Cohaesibacter gelatinilyticus: one gene and its partner. The protein of the gene in region 1 binds, or shares a complex with, the protein of each later gene. Links are inferred from orthologs where the notes say so. Each region holds a gene or a part of one and is shown on either strand. Other genes may lie near its edges. The genes, in order: CRO57_RS20645 and CRO57_RS01305.

What was found.
Region 2: the proteins of CRO57_RS20645 (region 1) and CRO57_RS01305 are in contact, whole or in part, in a solved structure (PDB 1A0O), measured with the Escherichia coli proteins. The link is inferred for Cohaesibacter gelatinilyticus from one-to-one orthologs.

The regions. Positions count from the first base shown.
Region 1 is NZ_OBEL01000006.1:224,112-235,441, reverse strand. The notes cover bases 2,591-5,968. They hold CRO57_RS20645 (hybrid sensor histidine kinase/response regulator), read left to right. Parts: upstream 2,591-2,954; coding sequence 2,955-5,768; downstream 5,769-5,968. Other genes in these bases: CRO57_RS20640 (chemotaxis protein CheW), read left to right, coding at 5,765-5,968; chpT (histidine phosphotransferase ChpT), read left to right, coding at 2,591-2,771. In the rest of the region: CRO57_RS20665 (coiled-coil domain-containing protein), read right to left, coding at 1-207; CRO57_RS20660 (DUF1134 domain-containing protein), read right to left, coding at 459-1,076; CRO57_RS20655 (YHS domain-containing (seleno)protein), read left to right, coding at 1,314-1,853; more of chpT, read left to right, coding at 2,070-2,590; more of CRO57_RS20640, read left to right, coding at 5,969-6,256; CRO57_RS20635 (response regulator), read left to right, coding at 6,285-6,650; CRO57_RS20630 (protein-glutamate methylesterase/protein-glutamine glutaminase), read left to right, coding at 6,685-7,914; response regulator transcription factor CtrA, read right to left, coding at 9,380-10,081; flagellar protein export ATPase FliI, read left to right, coding at 10,452-11,330. UniProt on the Escherichia coli protein: Involved in the transmission of sensory signals from the chemoreceptors to the flagellar motors. CheA is autophosphorylated; it can transfer its phosphate group to either CheB or CheY.
Region 2 is NZ_OBEL01000001.1:283,997-294,842, forward strand. What follows is about bases 5,345-8,238. They hold CRO57_RS01305 (response regulator), read left to right. Parts: upstream 5,345-6,546; coding sequence 6,547-6,930; downstream 6,931-8,238. Other genes in these bases: CRO57_RS01295 (MATE family efflux transporter), read left to right, coding at 5,345-5,446; CRO57_RS01300 (MaoC family dehydratase), read right to left, coding at 5,529-5,981; CRO57_RS01310 (protein phosphatase CheZ), read left to right, coding at 7,273-7,995; CRO57_RS01315 (hypothetical protein), read left to right, coding at 8,128-8,238. Also shown: ileS (isoleucine--tRNA ligase), read right to left, coding at 1-1,210; CRO57_RS01285 (hypothetical protein), read right to left, coding at 1,881-2,516; CRO57_RS01290 (bifunctional riboflavin kinase/FAD synthetase), read right to left, coding at 2,654-3,658; more of CRO57_RS01295, read left to right, coding at 4,001-5,344; more of CRO57_RS01315, read left to right, coding at 8,239-8,952; CRO57_RS01320 (electron transfer flavoprotein-ubiquinone oxidoreductase), read right to left, coding at 9,279-10,846. UniProt on the Escherichia coli protein: Involved in the transmission of sensory signals from the chemoreceptors to the flagellar motors.

The DNA of each region.
Region 1 (11,330 bases):
GACTTCCAGTCGACGCTGGGTGATGGCCTGCTCGGCCCGCTGCATATCTTTTTCTGCCTGCAATTCACTGTAGCTGATCGGTATCTCGCCCAATACACGCTTTTCGGTGAGACGAACCGCACGGCGCCAGATCATGGGAACGACTACCAGCATCATCAAAATGGCGATGATGAAACCCAGCAAGATATATAAAGCAGATTCAATCAAGGGAAATGACCACCTATACCCGTATGCACCCGATAACAAGTGCTTAATCGATCCGAACCGAATCTTATCTTTGGTTTTACCAGTAGAGTGGACAAGGTGGAATAGTTAATCACTATTAACTATTCATTTTTTGGTCTTTTTTAGGGGAAAGACCGACAGTAATTTCTAATCAAAATACATTGTCTGCGAAACAAAAACCCCGTCAACAGATTGCTGACGGGGCTGAAACTGCATTCAAAGAGCAGGTTGGATCAGAACGGGTTCCAGGTCGGACGTTGACTGAATTTCAGATAACCGACATTGACGCCAAGCCTGGCCCCGACGCCTGAGCGGACAGGAACCACCAGAATTCCATTGTTGCCAAGGACGGTCAGACCAAAACCACCAACCAGATAGGCAGAGCCGTTGAAGCCGATATAACGACGATAGATGGCGCTGGTATCGGGCAGGTGATAGACAAGCATCATGGTGCGATTGCCGTCTCCACCAAAGTCCCAACCAATGGAAGGGCCTTGCCAGAAGACCTTGTGTTCACCCATGTTTTTGGTATAGAGCGTCCCCTCGCCATAGCGCAGGCCCGCTACAATGGCAGCGCTTCCTTCTTCACCGAGAATATAGCCGTTGGGTAGGCCATATTTGGCGAACGACCTTTCCAGAACAGAGGCAAGGCCACCGGAGACAGACCCAAAGAATCGTTGGCCAGCATCCAGTATTTCTGCATTCGAGTAGAAATTGTCATTTGGATTGATGTCATTTGCCTGTGCGCGGGCAGATGTGCTCAGCATTGTTGCCGAGATCACATACAGCATGGCTGCGATGAACAGGGTGGAGAAATATGCGCCAAACGTGCGGTGCTGAAACAGGGTCATGTTCGGTGTCCTTTGCAGGAAAAATTGCCATGGCGGGTGGATTCGAGCGAAGTTCGGAGCCGACAATATTTTGTTTACCATATCTTATGGATGGCTCTTTTTTCTTAACAGAATCCTTATTTCGACCAGTCTAGGGTTGATTATGATGAAAAAATGATATTCGGCGGACCAGAAGGAAGTTTCTTGTGGGCAGAGGAATATGACAACCGGAATTGGTTGGCTGTAAGGAAGAGTGGCATGAAGGCGATGCGAGGATCGTGGAGCAAGACTGGGCAATCGGTCCTGTTGATGATGAAGAAGGGCTTGTCAATTTGCCTGATGGTGTTCGTCTGTATTGCTGTTGATCTTTCTATCAATGTCAATGATGTAGAGGCATCGGTGCAATCGCGACGCGTTGTGATCGATCCGAATAGCGGACTTGCTATATGGGGTTATGACCCGGTGGCTTATCATACCGATCAAAAAGCAGTGAAAGGCAAACATGATTATGAGTTTGTCTGGAACAATGTGAGTTGGGTTTTCGCATCACAGGCCAATCTTGAAGTCTTCAAGGCAGATCCCGATCTTTATGCGCCACAATTTGGTGGGCATGGAGCTTTGGCCATGGCACGGGGTTACTTGTCTGCTTCCAACCCGAAGGTTTGGGCTCTTTATAAAGACAGGCTTTATCTTTTTTATTCTTTTCCAGCTCGGGCAGCCTGGGCCCAGGCACTGGAACAGCATATTCAACGTGGAATAGCCAGCTGGCAAAAGTTGGAACCCACTCTTACACGCTGATATAAAGGCATTCCTTTCCTTTTAGGGAGAGTAAGTCTGCCAAAACATCACTACTTTACATTATTTCATATGGTTTCTTGCCCAGTTTGAGTGGGCAAGATCAGTGAACCCTTGGCAGATGCCGCGTGGATGGTTAATTCTCATTAAGAGAGAGTGGTATTGATTCGTAAGAGTGAATGAATACCAAAGACATGAATCCAACCAGTTGAGGATGTAATGACTGCCAAGGACACCCTTTCCTCCATGGATCTGGCTGCTTTGCTCTGTAGCCGGGTTTGCCACGACATCATTAGCCCGGTTGGGGCGATTACAAATGGCCTTGAAGTGCTTGAAGAGGATAATGGCGAGGATATGCGTGCCTTTGCCATGGAGCTGATTACCAAGTCGGCTCATACCGCTTCGGCCAAGCTCCAGTTTGCGCGTCTTGCATTTGGTGCCGCCGGATCTGCTGGCGCTGAAATCGATACTGGCGATGCGGAAAAAGTTGCCAGTAATTTCATGGCAGGAGAAAAGGCTGACATGGAATGGGAAGGGACACGTGTCCTGATGCCCAAGAATCTGGTCAAGTTGCTTCTTAACCTTGTGCTAATCGGAACTTCAACAATTCCTCGGGGAGGTACCATTAAGGTTAAGCATGATGGGGACGCCCGTTACCCTACTTTCCTGTTGGTTTGCGAGGGTCGGAATGCACGTATTCCGGCAAGTCTTGATCGCCTGTTGCGTGGTAAACCTGCTGATGATCACGGCATCGATGCCCATGCCATTCAGCCTTATTATACCGGGCTCCTGGCGCGAGAAAGCAAGATGGATCTGTCGTTTGACTGGACTGACGACACAATTACCATTGAGGCCAAGCCGGTTTACATACCGCCTGCAAGCGAAATGATTGGTGTTGCAATCCCAGGTGAAGATGCTTGAATGAGTAACTAAGTATTTTCCCTAATTTATATGGTAAAATAATCAATAGGGTTATTGATAGGTTGACGTAAAAGCTGACAATTATTGTGGTTTGCTTCAGCCTATCTTAACCACTTGGTCCGACACTGAGGGGGAACAGCCGCGTGAAGTGGCAGGATTCCGCCAATTGTCAGGGTATGGATCATGGATGATTTGTTACGTGAATTTATCGAAGAAACCAATGAAAGCTTGGATGTCGTTGATGTAGAGCTTGTCAAGTTTGAACAAGAACCGAACAACGCTCAGATCCTCGATAACATTTTTCGACTGGTTCATACCATTAAAGGGACCTGTGGTTTTCTGGGCCTTCCTCGCCTGGAAAGTCTGGCTCACGCCGCAGAGACCTTGATGGGAAAGTTCCGCGATGGGGCCCCCGTCACCGAAGAGTCGGTTTCCATTATTCTGAAGTCGCTTGATCGCATTAAAGAGATCATGTCCGAGCTTGAAGCAACCGAAAGTGAGCCGGAAGGATCGGATGAAGACCTCATCGATCATCTGGACCGGCTGGCTGGCATTGGCAAATATGCCGGGCAAGCCGGTGCTGCCGAAGCGGATGCACCCAGTGCGGAAACCCCTGACGAACCCGTCGCTGAAGCATCGGAACCGGAAAGTTCTGAATCTGATGATGATAAGCCCGCCGAGGTTTATCAGGTTCTTGAGCGTGAACTCAAGGCAGGTGAAGTCTCGTTGGATGATCTGGAGCGTGCTTTCCGTGACGCTGATGGTCCCGAGGACTTTGATGTTGAGGCTAATGCTAAAGCGGCAGCTGAAGAGGCTGTAGCGGCCGCGGCCGCACAGAAGCGCTCTGGTGCCAAGCCGGTTGCGAAGAAGGAGCCAGTCAAGCCTGCGCCGAAAAAAGAACCAGAGGCGAAAGCTGCTGACAAAGAGACCAAATCTGTTGCCAATCAGTCCATTCGCGTGAATGTCGAGACGCTTGAGCATCTGATGACCATGGTTTCCGAGCTGGTTCTGACCCGTAATCAGTTGCTTGAAATTGTTCGCCGTCATGAAGATTCAGAATTCAAGGTGCCACTGCAACGCTTGTCCAATGTGACAGTTGAATTGCAGGAAGGCGTCATGAAGACCCGAATGCAGCCAATTGGCAATGCCTGGCAGAAATTGCCTCGTATCGTGCGCGATTTGGCCAATGATCTGGGCAAGCAGATTGATCTGGTCATGGTTGGTCAGGATACCGAGCTTGATCGCCAGGTACTGGAACTGATCAAGGACCCACTGACCCATATGGTGCGTAACTCGGCTGACCATGGGCTTGAAATGCCTGATGAGCGTGTTGCGATGGGCAAGCAAGCAAAAGGAACTGTCAAGTTATCTGCGTATCATGAAGGTGGTCACATCATCATTGATATTGAAGATGATGGTCGTGGTCTGAATACCGAAAAGATCAAGGAAAAAATTCTCAAGAATGAATTGGCGACCGAAGCCGAGCTTGAGAAAATGAGCGAGCAGCAGATCAACAAATTCATCTTTGCTGCGGGTTTCTCCACTGCCGAGAAAGTGACCAACGTGTCTGGTCGTGGTGTAGGCATGGATGTTGTTCGCAACAATATTGAAGTGATCGGTGGTTCTGTCGATCTGAAATCAACTGCAGGCAAGGGATCTGTCTTCTCGATCAAGATCCCGCTGACCCTGGCTATTGTTTCCAGTCTGCTGGTGGAAGCTTCTGGCGATCGCTTCGCTATCCCACAACTATCCGTTGTTGAACTGGTACGCGTTCAGAACAATTCCGAACATAAGATTGAACGTATCAAGGATACGCCTGTCCTTCGTTTGCGTAACAAGTTGCTGCCTCTTATTCATCTGTCCAATCTGCTGGGTATTGAAGAGAAGCGCGATGAGGAGATTGAACTGGATGATAATGGCTTCATCATTGTCATGCAGGTTGGCCCGCAAATCTTTGGTGTTGTGGTCGATGCCGTCTTCCATACCGAGGAAATCGTGGTCAAACCAATGGCGTCCATGTTGCGCAATCTGACCCTGTTCTCCGGCAATACCATTTTGGGTGACGGTAGTGTGATCATGATTTTGGATCCGAATGGTGTGGCTCAGGCCTTTGGTAGCCATGTTGGAACCGATATGTCTCAGGAAGTGGAAGAAGAAGAGAAAGCTTCCTTGCCGGAAGAAGAGAACAACAAGGTTTCCCTGCTTATCTTCCGTGCAGGCTCTGCCGAACCAAAAGCTGTACCGTTATCTTTGGTTACGCGTCTTGAGGAATTTGAAATCGACAAGATCGAATATTCCAATGGACGAGATATGGTTCAATATCGAGGCAGCCTGATGCCGTTGGTTCAGGTCAATAACTATATCGAGCGGAAGACCGAAGGCTCGCAGCCGATGTTGGTCTTCTCTGATGCAGGCCGCTCAATGGGGCTTGTGGTTGATGAGATCGTCGATATTGTTGACGAACATCTGGATATCGAGGTTTCCTCCGAGGTTCCTGGCATTTTGGGAACTGCGGTCATCAAAGGTAAAGCAACCGAGATTATCGATGTTGGTCACTTCCTGCCACAAGCATTTGAAGACTGGTTCCATCGCAAGGAACTGGACGAGGTGGCCTTGGTCAAGAAATTGCTGTTTGTTGATGACAGCTCCTTCTTCCGTAATATGCTTGGTCCGGTGCTGAAAGCTGCAGGTTATCAGGTTACTATCTGCTCCTCCGCTCAAGACGGATTGGCTGTATTGGAGCGTGACCCTGGTTATGAGATCGTGGTCAGCGATATCGAAATGCCCGAGATGAACGGTTTCGAATTCTGCGAGGCCATTCGACGTAATCCTGCGACGCGGGATATTCCGATCATTGCATTGTCGTCCCTGTGTACACCACAGGCTATCGAGCGCGGTCGTCGGGCTGGCTTCAACGACTATGTAGCGAAATTTGACCGTCCTGGGCTGATTGCATCGCTCAAGGAACAGAATGTTGAGCTGGGAGTAGCAGCATGAATGATCATACCAACAAAGAGCTGGATGGTGAAAACCTGGATGAAACCATTCAGTATGTAACCATCTATATCTGTGATCAGTTGTTCGGATTGCAGATAAGCCGCGTTCATGATGTTTTTGTTCCGGAATCCATGACACGGGTGCCGCTTTCCAGACCGGAAGTGGCCGGGGTACTCAACCTGAGGGGACGTATCGTTACAGCAATTGACATGCGTCGCCGGCTGGGACTGAAACCATTGGAAAACGTAGAGAATCTGATGGCGATCGGGATCGAATTCAAGGAAGAATCCTATGGTTTGATCATCGATAGCGTCGGGGAAGTTCTGGATCTTTCAGAGAGTTCCAAGGAATCCGTTCCATCCAATCTGGATCCTCGTTGGGCCGATATTGCGGCGGGTGTACATCGGCTGGATAGTAATCTGATGGTTATTCTCGATGTTGATCGTGTACTGGGCGATATGGTGGAAAAAATTAGTGTAGCTGCTTAAAGCGATCAGTCGGGATAGGAGTGAAGTAATGAAGAAATGTCTCGTTGTTGATGATTCCAGTGTGATCCGCAAGGTAGCAAGGCGCATTCTGGAAGATCTTGAGTTTGAGATTACAGAAGCCGAAGACGGCCAGGTCGCACTGGATAGCTGTGTTGACCAGATGCCTGATGCGGTTCTGTTGGACTGGAACATGCCTGTCATGGATGGTCTGGATTTTCTGGTTGAATTGCGCAAGCTGGATGGAGGAGATGATCCAAAGGTGATCTTCTGCACCACAGAGAATGACGTGGCTCATATTGCCAAAGCCATTCGCGCCGGAGCCAACGAATATATCATGAAACCTTTTGATCGTGAGATTGTTGAAGCGAAATTCCAGGAAGTTGGCCTGATCTAGGACTTTATATATTTCCAAGCCAGAGAGAGATTGAATGGGTCTTATGTCTGCAAATGCTGCTGCGGCTTCTTCGGCTGCGCGCCAGATTAAAGTGATGGTTGTAGACGATTCTGTCGTTATCCGGGGGTTGATAGGCCGCTGGATCAATGAAGATCCCGATCTACTACTGGTGAATTCACATCGCAATGGGCGTCTTGCGGTAGAGGATATTGCCAAGTCCAAGCCGGACATTGTTATTCTCGATATCGAGATGCCGGATATGGATGGTCTTACAGCACTTCCTTTGTTGCTTAAAACCTACCCTGCGACCAAAGTTATCATGGCTTCGACGCTGACGCGTCGCAATGCTGAAATCAGCTTGAAGGCGCTGTCGCTGGGTGCTGCGGACTATGTTCCAAAGCCGGAAAGCAATAGCCAGATTACCACTTCGACTGATTTTCGTCGCGAGCTCCTCAATAAGGTCAAAGGACTTGGCGGAATGCCACAACGGCCTGCACCGGGAGCAGGTGGATTTCGTGCCTCCCGACCAGCCGGAGCAACTGCGCCACAGCCCGCGCCGCGTCCAGGCGCCATGCGCGCCGAGACGGCCACAGCAGCAGGTGGTGCACGCCCGGTAGCCGCTGCGGCTGCTGCAGCTCGTGGTGCTGGAGGGATCGCCTTGCGATCCTTTGGCAGCGCCCGTCCAAGAGCTTTGTTGATTGGCAGTTCCACTGGCGGGCCTCAGGCTCTTGAAAAACTGCTTGGTGAAATCGGACCTCAAATGTCTGGTGTTCCGATACTGATCACGCAGCATATGCCAGTCACATTTACCGCAATTTTGGCTGACCATCTGGCGAGGGCTTCAGGCTCTCCGTCCGCAGAAGCGCAACATGGGGAAGTGGTCAAGGCCGGACAAATTTATGTAGCTCCGGGCGGAAAGCATATGGTGCTGGCAAAGCAGGCGGGACAGGTCGTTGTTCAGCTGAATGATGAACCTCCGGTGAATTTCTGCAAACCTGCTGTTGATCCATTTTTTGAAAGTGCTGCCAAGGTTTATGGAGCTGCATCCCTTGGAGTGATCCTGACCGGTATGGGCCATGATGGTGCTGCAGGAGCGCAGCATATTGTTGACGCCGGAGGCAGCATTATTGCTCAGGACGAGGCTTCCAGCGTTGTATGGGGCATGCCTGGGGCAGCCGCGCAGGCCGGGGTTTGTGCCGCAGTTCTGCCACTTGCGCAAATTGGCTCAAAAGTTACACGTATATTTAGAGGGGAACGGCAATGACACCACAAGAATATGCCTACCTTCAGAGCTTCCTTAAACAGAAGTCAGGGCTGGTACTGTCAAACGATAAGCAATATCTGATTGAAAGCCGCTTGATGCCTATCGCGCGTAAGGCGGGTTTGCAGACCATATCGGATTTGATTGCCAAATTGAAAACGCCGTCAGAGAAGGGATTGCAAAATCAGGTGGTCGAGGCGATGACTACCAATGAGTCCTTCTTCTTTCGTGATAAGACGCCGTTTGACCATTTCACCGAGACGATCCTACCCCATATGACGGCCAATCGTCCGGGTAAGAAAATCCGTATCTGGTGCGCAGCAGCCTCTACCGGGCAGGAACCTTATTCCCTTGCCATGTGTATCAAGGAAAATGCTTCCAAGCTGAATGGTGCGCGCTTCGAGATTATCGGGACAGATCTGTCCAACGAAGTTCTGGAAAAGGCCAAGGTCGGCTATTACAGCCAGTTTGAAGTGCAGCGTGGTCTGCCAGTGCAGTTCTTGCTGAAATATTTTACCCAACATGGTGAGATGTGGCAGGTTAATCCTGATATCCGCTCGATGGTGACTTATAAGCCATATAATCTGTTGGATAGCTTTACCGCTCTTGGTCAGTTTGATGTGGTCTTCTGTCGCAACGTTCTGATTTATTTTGATCAGACTACCAAGTCTGACATCATGAACCGCATTTCCAAACAGATGCCGGATGATGGCTATCTGGTGCTTGGTGCCGCAGAGACTGTGGTTGGTTTGAGCAATGAGTTCAAATCTGTTCCAGGCAAACGCGGACTGTATAGCACCGCTCGTGCTGCTGCTGCTGCGAAGCCTGCGTTGAATGCCGTTGCTGCTGGTGGGGGGATGCGTCCTTCTGCTGCAGTTGGTGGGACACGTGCGGCTGTCGGTACGGGAGCTACACGTCCAGGTGCTGCCAGTGCGGGATCTGCTGCTGGCGGACTGTCTCGACCTGGCATAACCAAACCAGCAACCAGTGGTTTAGGATCCAGTGGCGCCAGCCGTCTGGGAACATCTCGTCCCGGATCAACTGGATCATCCGGCTCAACCACTCGGCCTTCGGGCGCTGGATCGCGGTTTACCAGCTTGAAAAAATAATGGATCTTACTACAACGATATGATCAGGGCGTCTGGGGTTCTCAGGCGCCTTTTTGCTTTGCTGGTATGGCCGATTTAGCGGATTGCGTTCAGGTGATTTATTGCGAATGCGCGATTGTGATGAGATGATTGGTTGGTCGACCAAAGCCGTTCTCACGATTGTTGAACGACTGAAAAAGATTTTCACTTCATGTTTTGAAGCGAGTCCTTATCTGAAAAGTGCGTCAACTTTTCCAAAATACTCGATTATCATCACCAAAGTATTGTGTGCCTTCCTGGAGAAAGTTGGCAAAGCAAAACCCGCCATGCGAGCAAGGCGGGTTGCAATCTCGTGAGGGAACCAGGAACTTCAGGCGAAGTCAGGCGCTTTCTTTCAAGCCCTCTTCATCCGGTTCGCGCAGCACATAACCACGGCCCCAGACAGTCTCGATATAATTTCGACCACCGGTAGCTGTTGCCAGTTTCTTGCGCAATTTACAGATGAATACATCGATGATTTTCAGCTCTGGCTCGTCCATGCCACCATATAAATGGTTGAGGAACATTTCCTTTGTAAGGGTCGTACCCTTGCGCAGGCTGAGCAATTCCAGCATCTGATATTCCTTGCCGGTCAGATGCACGCGCTGACTGTTGACTTCAACAGTTTTGGTATCCAGATTGACGGTCAGTTCGCCGGTCGTGATCACGGATTGTGCATGGCCTTTGGAGCGGCGCACAATTGCGTGAATACGAGCAACCAATTCGTCTTTGTGGAATGGTTTGGTCATATAGTCGTCGGCACCAAAGCCGAGGCCACGGACCTTGTCTTCGATTCCGGCCAGACCGGACAGAATCAAAATTGGAGTTTTCACCTTTGAGACGCGTAACGTTCGCAGCACCTCGTAACCGGACATGTCCGGCAGGTTCAAATCCAGAAGTATAATGTCATAATCGTACAACTTGCCAAGATCGATGCCTTCTTCACCAAGGTCGGTGGTGTAGACATTGAAACTTTCGGACTTGAGCATCAACTCGATGCTCTGTGCCGTGGCGCTGTCGTCCTCAATTAGCAAAACTCGCATGCCAATCCCCTCATCTTGCCTTTCCTGGGCTTGGAGCAACCTGACTTTCTGCAGGTGCTAAGGACCAAATCACATCCCAGTAAAAAAGCTAATGCATAATGGTTAACAAATCCTGATTCCATCATGCAAGCCTTGTCTGAAACTTTACCAAAAAAAAGTGGTATCTATTTGAATACTAGGTAAAATTTTCCTAGTACGCGACTTAAAGTTTCACTTTAAGAAAGTCTGCTAAGTGACTCTCTTGACTCGGCAACATATTAAGCATTTCAACTGGGCAAAATTTACCTTTATGAATCCTATGGATTTATAATTAACCATACGGGTAAACGAATCGTTACGATGGGACAGAATCAGTAAAGGTTTGGCAATGGTGCAGGATTTAATTGGAAAGCTTGAAGATGTAACACCGCGCCATTCTTACGGGCGTGTTTCCTCAATTCAGGGGCATCTGGTTGAAGTTGTTGGCCCTTTGTTTGAGATGAGTGTGGGGTCGATGGTATCGATCAAGAGTCGCGACCATGATCCCATCCTGTGTGAAGTTGTGGGTTTTGCCAATGACAAGGCCCTTTGTTTGCCGTTTTCGGAGCTCGAGGGCATCCGAATGGGATGCCGGGCCGATTTGTTACCTGCAGCGAGCATACGTCCGACTAAAGGATGGTTGGGCCGTGTTGTTAACGCTTTTGGTGATCCAATCGATGGTAAAGGTCCACTCCCACGTGGCCATGTAACGATGCCTTTGCGTGCCAAACCTCCTGCTGCGCATGCCCGAACCCGAGTTGGCAGGCCCATGGATTTGGGTGTGCGGGCCATTAACTCTTTCATCACGCTCTGCCAGGGACAACGTATGGGCATCTTCGCCGGGTCTGGTGTTGGCAAGTCAGTGCTTCTTTCCATGCTGGCTCGAAATGCCTCATCGGATGTGAATGTCATTGGTCTGATTGGTGAACGTGGTCGCGAGGTGCAGGAATTTATCGAAGATGATCTGGGGGAGGAGGGCCTGGCTCGATCCGTTGTTGTTGTTGCGACTTCCGATGAAATGGCGTTGATGCGACGTCAGGCTGCTTATCTGACGCTGGCTTTGGCGGAGTATTTTCGCGGTGAGGGCAAACAGGTTTTGTGCATGATGGATTCAGTTACAAGATTTGCACAGGCTCAACGTGAAATTGGTTTGGCGGCTGGAGAGCCACCTACTTCCAAGGGATATACGCCCACAGTATTTGCAGAATTGCCGAAATTATTGGAAAGAGCG
Region 2 (10,846 bases), on another replicon or contig:
ATTGCCCCTGAAACAAAGGCACATGCGGATAATAGGAGCCATCCTCCGCCACAGTATGAGGAACTTCCGGCGTGCCACAGTCTGCAAATCGCTCGCGATTGGCAACGAAAACTTCATAGTCATCGGCACCATGGCCCGGAGCGGTATGAACGAAACCGGTACCGGCATCATCGGTCACATGGTCGCCATCAATCAATGGCACGTCAAAGTCGAAGTAACCATCGGTGCCGTCGATACCGCGGAACGGGTGTTCGCATTCCGAGATGACTGACGGATCAACATCGAACTTGCGCTCATAACCCTCTACGCGGGCCGCAGCAAAGACGCTTTCAGCCAAGGCGTCAGCCAGCACCAGCTTGTCACCAACTTTGCCCCAATTGTCATCAGCAGCGGCCGTGATCTCATACAGGCCATAAGAGATGGCATTGGAGAAACAAACTGCACGGTTGCCGGGAATGGTCCAAGGGGTGGTGGTCCAGATCACAACATCTGCATCAAGCAACATATCTGTCTGATCTTCAGCAACAGTGCCATGAAGGGCAGAGATGGGAAACTTCACCCAGATGGTGTGAGAGGTATGATCCTGATATTCCACTTCGGCTTCAGCCAGAGCGGTTTTTTCGACAATTGACCACATGACCGGCTTGGAGCCCTGGAAGAGTTGGCCGGACATGGCAAATTTCATCAACTCGCCAGCAATGCGTGCTTCTGCATCAAAGGTCATGGTCTTATAGGGATTGACGAAATCGCCAACCACACCAAGACGCTTGAACTCACCGGCTTGAATGCCGATCCATTCGGATGCAAAGTCACGACATTCCTGACGAAATTCATTGACTGGAACGGTATCCTTATTCTTGCCCTTCTTACGGTACTTTTCTTCGATTTTCCATTCGATTGGCAAGCCATGACAGTCCCAGCCAGGGACATAGTTGGAATCGTAGCCCCGCATCTGAAAAGAGCGGGTAATGATGTCTTTCAGAACCTTGTTGAGAGCATGACCGATATGCAGATGGCCATTGGCGTAGGGAGGGCCATCATGCAGCACATACTTTTCGCGACCCTTGGAGCGTTCACGCAAGGATTGATAAAGATTCTGCTCTTCCCAACGAGCCAGAATTTTGGGCTCATTCTTTGGCAGTCCTGCACGCATGGGGAAATCGGTTTTTGGCAAAAACAGCGTTTGGGAATAATCGCGGCTTTCCGTCATGGATATATCTTTCGTTCAGTTTTGCGCCTTGACTGTCTCAATCCCGTTCAAGTGTCATCGGGAGAAACATTGGTGGCACCTATAAGACTTGATCACTTCTAGCGCGATCTATTGGAATTAGGAAAAGAAAGATCTGAAGACACCAGATCAAATTCCTTATATCCCGGTCCCTCGCGGGCGTCCGTTAAAGACGCCGATCACGCGAAGGCCGGGCCAGTAATTCGACCTATCAACCCGCCGGGACGTAAAATTTGTGAACCGGGAAGGGGCGCAAGAAGATAGATGCCCGTCATTTGCCTATAAGCCTTGGTGTGCATGTTTGCAGTCATCCTCTTCGGATGGCCTTGCCATATCTGCGCGGACATTAATTCAACAAAAACCCAAGGGCAACCCCAGTATCAAGGATAATGGGCGGGCAAAAGCTGGAGAAAGGGAAATAGATAAAAATTACCTGCTATCAGTTGAGTGAAGAGACAGGTGATGTCCCAAAAGCTGTCTGCAAGGCACCATTAGGTGTTGGCAATAGTAGGGATGAAGGTGGGAACTGCTGTTGAAGGTGGTTATATTGCTCATCAGGGCGAGGTCAGAGCGCCCGATCTTGAAATAATGCCTGATTGATGAACAAGGAGAGGGGGAGAGAGAAATTACCCTCTCTTATAATATATTGCGTTTATAATATATTGCGTTCTTTTCGTTGCTTGGTCAGCTCATCCAGCAACAGAGAGAAGCTATCAAGTGGCCAGGTGATAACTCTACGACCACTTGCTTCGGGTAAATCCAGCTCCAATGCATCGCCTTCACGCCAATCGGCTAGAATGATTTCGGCAGCTTGTCCTTTGATCTTGCAGCTGTTGCCGCTGCAATCCCCCAAAGACATGATCTTCGCTTCACCATTCTTACCGCGAATGGTTGCTTTGACGTCGGAAAAATCCAGGTCTGCTTCAAGATTGAACAGCAATTGCGGAATTCTTGATCCCGTGCTTTCTTTTTCATAGGTCAGATGCAAGATGGCAGCACGAAAATTCGGGTCTGGGCTGTAAACATCGACCAACTGGCCATAACAACGCGCTTGCGCCTCGCCTGAAGCTTTGTCACAGGTCAGATCCCAGGCACCATCATAGCTTTTGTAAAATTCGGTATTTCGGCTTTCCAGTTTTTGTCCGAAGAGTGAGAAACCGCCAGCAGCGAAGAAACCACCGCCCGCCACAAAAAGGCCAGCCAATGCCAAAAGCCAGCTTTTCCGCAAGCGATAAGGCACAGAACGAGAGGGAGGGCCGGAGGGTTTTGGCGAATTGGCGATAGTCATGGGTTTAGTCCTTGAAAGCAACAGCAATGGTTGCTCTACGGATAGTCAAACCGTGACAAAAAAGGAAATCACCTTCGAAAACAAAAATGTGAGCAGATGAGAGAAAACGCCATTGAACAATTTGGCTTGATGGATTTTCAATCGTTTGAGATCCCACCCCATAAGGTTGTTTCCAAAGGACTAAGAGCTGCCGCATCAGACAGAATGGCTCTAGCTTGCGCACTATCTTCATCCATCTGCAGGATCAGCGTATCCAGACTGTCGAATTTTTCTTCCCCACGCAGATAGTGATACAGTGCAACACGAACGCTTTCATCATAAAGATCATCTTCAAAATCAAAGACATGAACTTCGAAGATTGGAGCGCCATTGTCAAAGGTCGGACGTCGACCATAACTGGCAACTCCGTCGTGAACTTGGCCATTGGATCGCATCAAACGTACCGCATAGACACCTTCTTTAAGACGACTATTGTCCGCCAGTTTCAGATTGGCAGTCGGATACCCCAGTTTGCGGCCATTCTTTTCTCCATGAACAACGGTGGAGGTAAAGAAATAGCGATAACCCAACAATCGGTTGGCCGGATGGGTTGCTCCATCTTCCAGGGCTTGACGAATGCGTGTGGAGGAAACAGCATCGCCGGTGCGGTCAGCCTTCATATCAACGATCTTGACGCCAAAGCCGTGCTTATGTCCCTGCTCACGCAGAAAATCCGGGCTTCCTTTACGATCTTTGCCAAAGTGAAAGTCGTAACCGGAAATGACTTCACGGGCGTCTAGCGCCTTGATCAACATATCTTCAATAAAAGACTCTGCTGATTGGCTGGCAAACTCTTTGGTAAAATGAAGCGAAATCATGCCGTCGAAACCCAAAGCTTCGGCCAGCAAAGCTTTCTCATCATGAGGTGTCAGTCGAAAAACCGGATTGTCGGGGCGAAAAACACTGCGTGGATGGGGTTCAAATGTCAGCATGATTGCCTTGACGCCCAACTTGCGCGCTTCTACCAGGGCATCTTCCAGAACCGCCTGATGCCCTTTATGCATGCCATCAAAATTGCCGATAGCCACCACGCCACCACGGACCGAGTCAGGTAAGGGGAAAACAGGCTGTTTCAAATCGACAAACGTGTGGGCAGACGCCATTGGCCGGAGCTCCCAGGCAAAGACATAAGGGGTTGGAAATATGTGGCGCGACGTTGCCCAAAAGCAACGATAAGGTCAAGATATTTTCTGATACAGAACAACTATCCCCCGCCAATCTGGCATTTGCTGCCTTTATCTCATGATTCAACCTCAAACGGATCAACGATACAGCTAAATAGCGAGCGTCTTTTCACTATACAATTTGGTGAAGACAGGATAGGGTCGCCTTATCAAATAATCTGACACATCTATGCGATTATGGCGTCTGCTTCTTCCAGGATTATTCCTGAGCATTCCCCCAGATCAAAAAGTTGCGTCGGATCTCCATGACTTGGTGAGACTATGCATAAGAGTGAAAACCAGAGGCCTGATGGCGTCGATGGTGGTACGGATATTGCCAATGGTGATGCTGCGATTGGAAGGTCGCAAGACACCCTGAGCTGGGGACAGGAATTCAAGGCAACCTTCATGCTTGCCTTGCCTTTGGTGCTGACCCAGTTAGCCCAAATGGCCTATTTTACGACTGATGTGATCATGATGGGATGGCTCGGAAAAGATGCTCTGGCTGCCGGATCACTTGCGACGGCCCTGCTTCATCCAATCCAGCTTTTCGGGATTGGCGCGCTAACAGCTGTCGCGCCCATGGCGGCGCAGGCCATAGGTGCCAAGGACTATACCTCGGTGCGCAGAACAGCCCGTCAAGGGCTGTGGCTCACCATCATTCTCGGCGCTTTACTCATTTTCTTGCTGTTTCAAAGTGAATGGATTTTTGCTCAAGTGGGGCAGGAAAAAGAGATCTATCTCCAATCCTCGTCCTATCTTTATTATGCGTCCTGGAGCCTGTTTCCCGCTCTGGGAATTGTAGCTTTGCGTGGTATGGTCAACGCCCATAGCGAAGCAGCCATCATTCTCTGGATCACTATCACCGGCATATTCATAAATGCTTTGGGCAATTATGCGCTGATGTTCGGCAATTTTGGTTTCCCCAAGCTGGAGTTGGTCGGAGCCGGGATATCTACCTCCTTCGTAAATCTTGTGGGTTTCACGCTGTTGATCAGCTATGTCGCTGTCAGCAAGACCTATAGTTCTTATAATCTCTTCACGAATTTTTGGCGTCCCGATTGGCCACGCTTCATGGAGCTGTTGAGGGTTGGTGTGCCGATTGGTTTGATGATTACCACCGAAGTAGGCATGTTCTCTGCTGCGACCGCATTGATGGGGTGGTTGGGGCAGGACGCTCTTGCGGCTCACGCGGTGGCCCTGCAATGTGCAGCGATTGCCTTCATGGTGCCTTTGGGACTTTCACAAGCCACAACCATTCGTGTAGGTCTTGCTCAAGGAAGTCATAATCCTTTGGGCGTGAAGAGAGCTGGGTGGATTTCCATCGTTGCTGGAACTGGCTTCATGCTCTTCACCGGTGCACTCTTCATTGTCATGCCGGAAACCTTGATTGGCTTCTATATTGATAAGAGCAATCCTGCCAACACCATTCCTTTTGCTCTGGCTGTCAGCTATCTAGCTGTTGCAGCTCTATTTCAATTGGTGGATGGGGCGCAGGCCATGTCGGCAGCTGCACTGCGTGGTCTTGGTGACACCAAGGTACCCATGATCGTCGGGATCATCGGTTATTGGGGATGTGGCATGGCCACCAGCTATTATCTTGGCTTTGTATTGGATTGGCAGGGCGTTGGGATCTGGGTTGGCTTGGCGGTCGGGCTGGCCTTTGTCGCTGTGGTGCTTACCTCTCGCTTCGCCTTGCGAGAGCGCTATGGTCTTCTGCGATATTGATCTTTAAGGGGCATGTTTCAAAAAATCCCGCCTTGCTGATCTAAAAGTAAGGCGGGATTTTTTTAAACCTTGCGGAGGTCGATCACTCAGCAGGTTTTTTGACTGCCTTCACCTGAGCTTCACCCTCTAATACAACGGTTTCGCCTACACGAGCCACACATGCCAAACGTACCCGGCGGCCCCGATCTATCTTCTCTTCCACTTTGACTTCGATTGTCAGCTCATCGTTTGGTTTGACCGGCGCCTTGAAATTCAGTGTCTGGCCAATATAGATGGCACCGGGTCCCGGTAAGCGCATTCCCAATATGGCAGAAAACAGGCTGGCGGTATAAAGGCCATGGGCAATACAAGAGCCAAATTGGCTGTTTGCGCCATACTCCTTATCTATGTGAATGGGGTTATAGTCTCCGGAAACTGCAGCGAAAGCTGCGATGTCAGCATCTGTTACGCAATGAGTAAATCTCTCGGTTTGGCCGACGCTCATATCCTCATAATAGACGGTGCGGGCTTCTACGCCGCTCAAAGGAGCTGTCATATTTTTCTCTTCCCTGTTGAACTCTCTATTCTGGCGTCACTGGCCAGAACTGAATATGTTGCGTTGCAGCATGGTCAGATTAGGCCGCAGTTCCAAACGCCACAAGTCTTGAGTTGATTAAATGAGGCATTCTTTCGAATAAGAAAGAGCGTCAATATGAAGGAATTTGACTGGATTGGTGATTGGTTACTCTCATGGTTTTTTAGACAATCATTTTTATAGAGCCGCAGCAGATAAGGGTAGAGCAACTCTGCAAGAGGAAATCTTTGTTTCGATCACACTTGTTTTTGGTTAATGAATGTCAAGGTTATCAAAGACTGAAAAAATCCCTACAAAGCTCTTAAATTTCCCGAAATTTCAGGCTATTTAGCCCAAAAACGAGACATTTTTACATAAAGGCCAGTTTTCTTGATTGTGGCAATTAACCGCTTTTTTAACTCCTTAGGCTAGATTGAGGCTTGGGTGACAGGAGGCCGAAAGAGCTGACAACCCAGTAAGATCTATGACAATAAATAGGTGAAAACCCGTAATTAAGCGGGACACAGTGTGAGTTTGGAGTGAACTTATGGCCCTCGATCTTTCTATGCCGGTACTGGTAGTGGATGACTACAAAACCATGATCCGGATTATCAAGAACCTGCTCAAGCAGTTGGGTTTTGAAGATGTTGATGATGCTGCAGATGGCACCGAAGCCTTGGCCAAGATGCAGGATCGTCGCTACGGTTTGGTTATTTCCGATTGGAATATGGAACCAATGACTGGTTATGAACTGCTCAAGCAGGTTCGTTCAAGTGAAAGTCTGTCCAAGACACCATTCATTATGGTGACCGCAGAATCCAAAACCGAGAACGTGATTGCAGCGAAAAAGGCTGGTGTGAACAATTACATCGTGAAGCCGTTCAACGCAGCAACCCTGAAAACCAAGATTGATGCCGTCTTTGACAGCTAGGTCTTGAGGGTCATATTGCCAGACAATATGAACGGGCCACAGCTCCGGGCATGAAAATGCCCGGTTGGCTGGCTGATATTCGGTATGGGTAAATGCCGATGATCACTTGCAGGATGAGGCGACCCATGCGCCTTTCTCGCATGATTGGCCCCACTATTTGGTCAGGCCGTCTGTCATGTCCAAGACATGCAGGAAGCCATTGGCATTGATGAGCACTTGATGAATATCGAATCGCAAGGCTGTACGCCTTGAGATGTGGATCACGCATATCTGCATAAAGAATGATAAAGACCGCTATAAGTGGCGATAAATCAGCTAACTGGAAGAACTGGGGTAGACAACATGGCACAGAGCGAAAATTTGGCTGCAAAGACAAATATTGAGCAGATCGTCAAATATCTTGAGCAGAACAAGACGGATGATGTCTCGCTAACCGACATCATGTCCTTGGCTGAAGTGATGGCGAAGAGTCTGGATGCCCATGTTGAGGCAATTGATCAACACGCCTATTCTGAGTTTTCTGCAATAGCTGCAGAAATCACCAGCATGAAACAGGAAATTGCTGCCCTTTGTCCAACAGACATGCGCAACAACTCCATTCCTGATGCCGGGCGTGAGCTTGATGCAGTGGTGGATGCTACTGAAAATGCGACCAATACAATCATGGGCGCTGCAGAAGAGATCATGTGTGCCGATCCTTCCGATGCGGATGCCTATTCTACACTGGTGAACGACAAGATTATCGAGATTTTTGAAGCCTGTTCTTTCCAGGACATCACTGGACAGCGTATTTCCAAGGTTGTGCGCACGCTCAATCTGATTGATGAGCGGGTATCAGGCTTCATTGAGCGCCTTAAGGTACAAGACCTTGATGCCCCGCAGATGGAAGAAACCGAAGAAGAGCGCCGCCGTCGCGAATTAATTCTGCATGGCCCCCAACACAGCGGGGAAGGTGTCGATCAGAACGATGTTGATCAGATGCTCAATGACATGGATTTTGACTCAATTGATGCTGAAGAAGAAAAAAAATCAGATCAGTCAGAAATTGATAATCTATTTGCGTAAAGGTGAACGAAATCAACCTGTCGGTGGCAGATATATTTATTTGCAACTTATCTGAACTGATCCACGCAGGCGGGCAATCTCGTTTTGAGGGCGGCCAAGGATTTGGTTGCCAAGTGGGGTGAGGACAGTATTGTGGGTTTCGGATTCTCCATTACCGAAGATCTCAAAAAGCATATGTCGGATGAGAAATTTCTTGTCGCATATGATGCCTGGATGTCATGGAAAAGGGAGCAAGGCAAGCTCCCTGAAATCGGCGGCATGGAATTGGCCGAAATCCAGCTTACACGCAATCAGCAAGCACGTTTTTCCATAGATGAGCGCGGAGAATGGTTCTGTACGGACTTTGCTCCTGGGATGGTAGATTTTACGGGCTTTTCTCTAGCTGGCCAGACATTGAAAAGTGGTGGTGAGGCATTTGCCAAAGTTCACATAGACAATTGTGAATTGGCAATGAGCAAACAACTGCCGGTCTATACAACATTCAAAGCTATCAAGGCCGTGCATGTAGCTCTTTGGGAAGTGCTTTACCTGCCGGTTCGCTCGACCGACATCAATGAAGACGAAGTGATTGCCATCCTTCAACCTGTTGTCTATCGGCAGAATTATCTCGAAGAACTCCTAAATGCTCTGCCTCACGGACTGATGACTGTGGTGAGGCACCCGGTTGATGGACAAAGAGAACAACAATTCCAGGTTATTGAATGCAATCGTCCCATGTCCAATATGATGCGTAAACGCATGCGTGACATCGTGGGGATCGATTTGCCAACGCTTTGGCCAGAGGCTGATCAAGAGGCGTTGGAACAAGTTATGGTCTCTGTTCTGGATGATGGAATCGCCCGCAATTTCAACGCGTACTACACCTTGGATAGTGAAGTCAGAAACTGTGAAAGCCGTATTACTCAATCTCCATGGGGATTGACCGTCTATACTTGGGATACGGGACCGCAGGACTAATGGTTCAAGGTTATACAATAGCTATGTCGAATTGCTGCTCAAGGTATCAAAGCCAGAGATTGATAATGAAAAACCCGGTACTTTTGAGAGACCGGGTTTCATTGTGGTGAGCAATCAATCAAACAGGTGCCGTTTTCACCCATACGTCCAGATAATCTGGCCCAGTCATGCCTTCCGGCGTGTCCAAGTGATGTCGCCGTTTGGATCCTCGATGTCATAAGATACGCCATGATGCCGTGGCACCATGGCCAGCGTATCGACGAGAAAGATACGCCATGATGCCGTGGCATCATGACTAGCGTATCGACAGGCAAACAGTGACATCCTTACATGTTCGGATAGTTTGGTCCGCCCATGCCTTCCGGCGTGGTCCATGTGATATTGCCGTTTGGATCCTTGATGTCACAAGTCTTGCAGTGGACACAGTTCTGAGCGTTGATCACATATTTGACCTCGCCTGGATTGGCATCATCTTCCATCCATTCATAAACCCCCGCCGGGCAGAAGCGGTTGGAAAGGCCAGCATAAACATCATGTTCAGATGATTTCTGCAGTACTTCGTCACCCAGCTTGAGGTGGATCGGCTGATCTTCCTCATGGTTGGTGGAAGACAGGAAGACAGAAGACAGGCGATCAAACGAGACTTCTCCATCTGGTTTTGGATAGTCGATCATCTTGCACTTTGCCGCAGGCAAGGTGCTTTCAGCGTCAGTCTTGCCATGTTTCATGGTGCCAAATGGTGACCAATTGAACAGCGTGTTGCACCACATGTCCAACCCGCCAAGAGAGATGCCAAGTACGGTACCCAGCTTCGACCACAGTGGTTTGACATTGCGAACCTTATACAGATCTTTGCCAATTGGACCATCACGCCATGCCTCTTCATAGGCGATAAGATCATCGTTGGAGCGACCTTCACCAAGAGCATCAACCAGCTTTTCAGCCGCCAACATACCGGAATTCATGGCATTGTGGGTGCCCTTGATACGAGGCACATTGACAAGACCAGCGGAACAGCCAATCAAGGCACCACCGGGGAAAGAGACTTTCGGAACGGACTGATAGCCACCTTCTGTAATGGCACGAGCACCGTAGGAGATACGTTTGCCGCCGACAAAGGTGTCCCGTACAGATGGATGTTGCTTGAAGCGCTGGAATTCTTCGAACGGAGATAGATATGGATTCTTGTAGTTCAAATGCAGAACAAAACCGACGACAACCTGATTATTCTCCAGATGATACAAGAAGGAACCACCACCTGTTTTCATATCCAATGGCCAACCGAAGGAATGAGTGACAAGACCTTGATCATGTTTCTCGGGATCAATCTCCCAAAGCTCTTTGATGCCGATACCAAATTTGGCTAGATCACAGTTTTTGTCCAGCTCGTAATTGGCAATGATTTCTTTGGCGAGTGACCCGCGTACACCCTCGGAGATCAGGGTATATTTGCCGCGCAGTTCCATGCCGCGCATGAAAGTATCTTTGGGTTGACCATCGCGTCCCACACCCATGTCACCGGTGGCTACACCGCGCACAGCACCATTGTCGTCATATAATACTTCTGCAGCGGCAAAGCCGGGATAAATCTCAACGCCCAGTGCTTCGGCTTTTTCTGCCAGCCAACGACAAACATTGCCGAGTGAGACGATGTAATTCCCATGATTGTTCATCAATGGTGGCATGGTGAAGTTGGGCAACGTAAGGCTACCAGCAGGACCAAGCACCCGGAATACATCCTTCTTGACCTCGGTCTGGAAGGGATGGGAGCTATCTTCGCGCCAATCAGGCAGCAATTTGTCGAGGCCAACCGGATCGACTACCGCACCAGAGAGAATATGGGCACCAACCTCGGAGCCTTTTTCCAGTACAACGACGGAAATCTCGGTGCCTT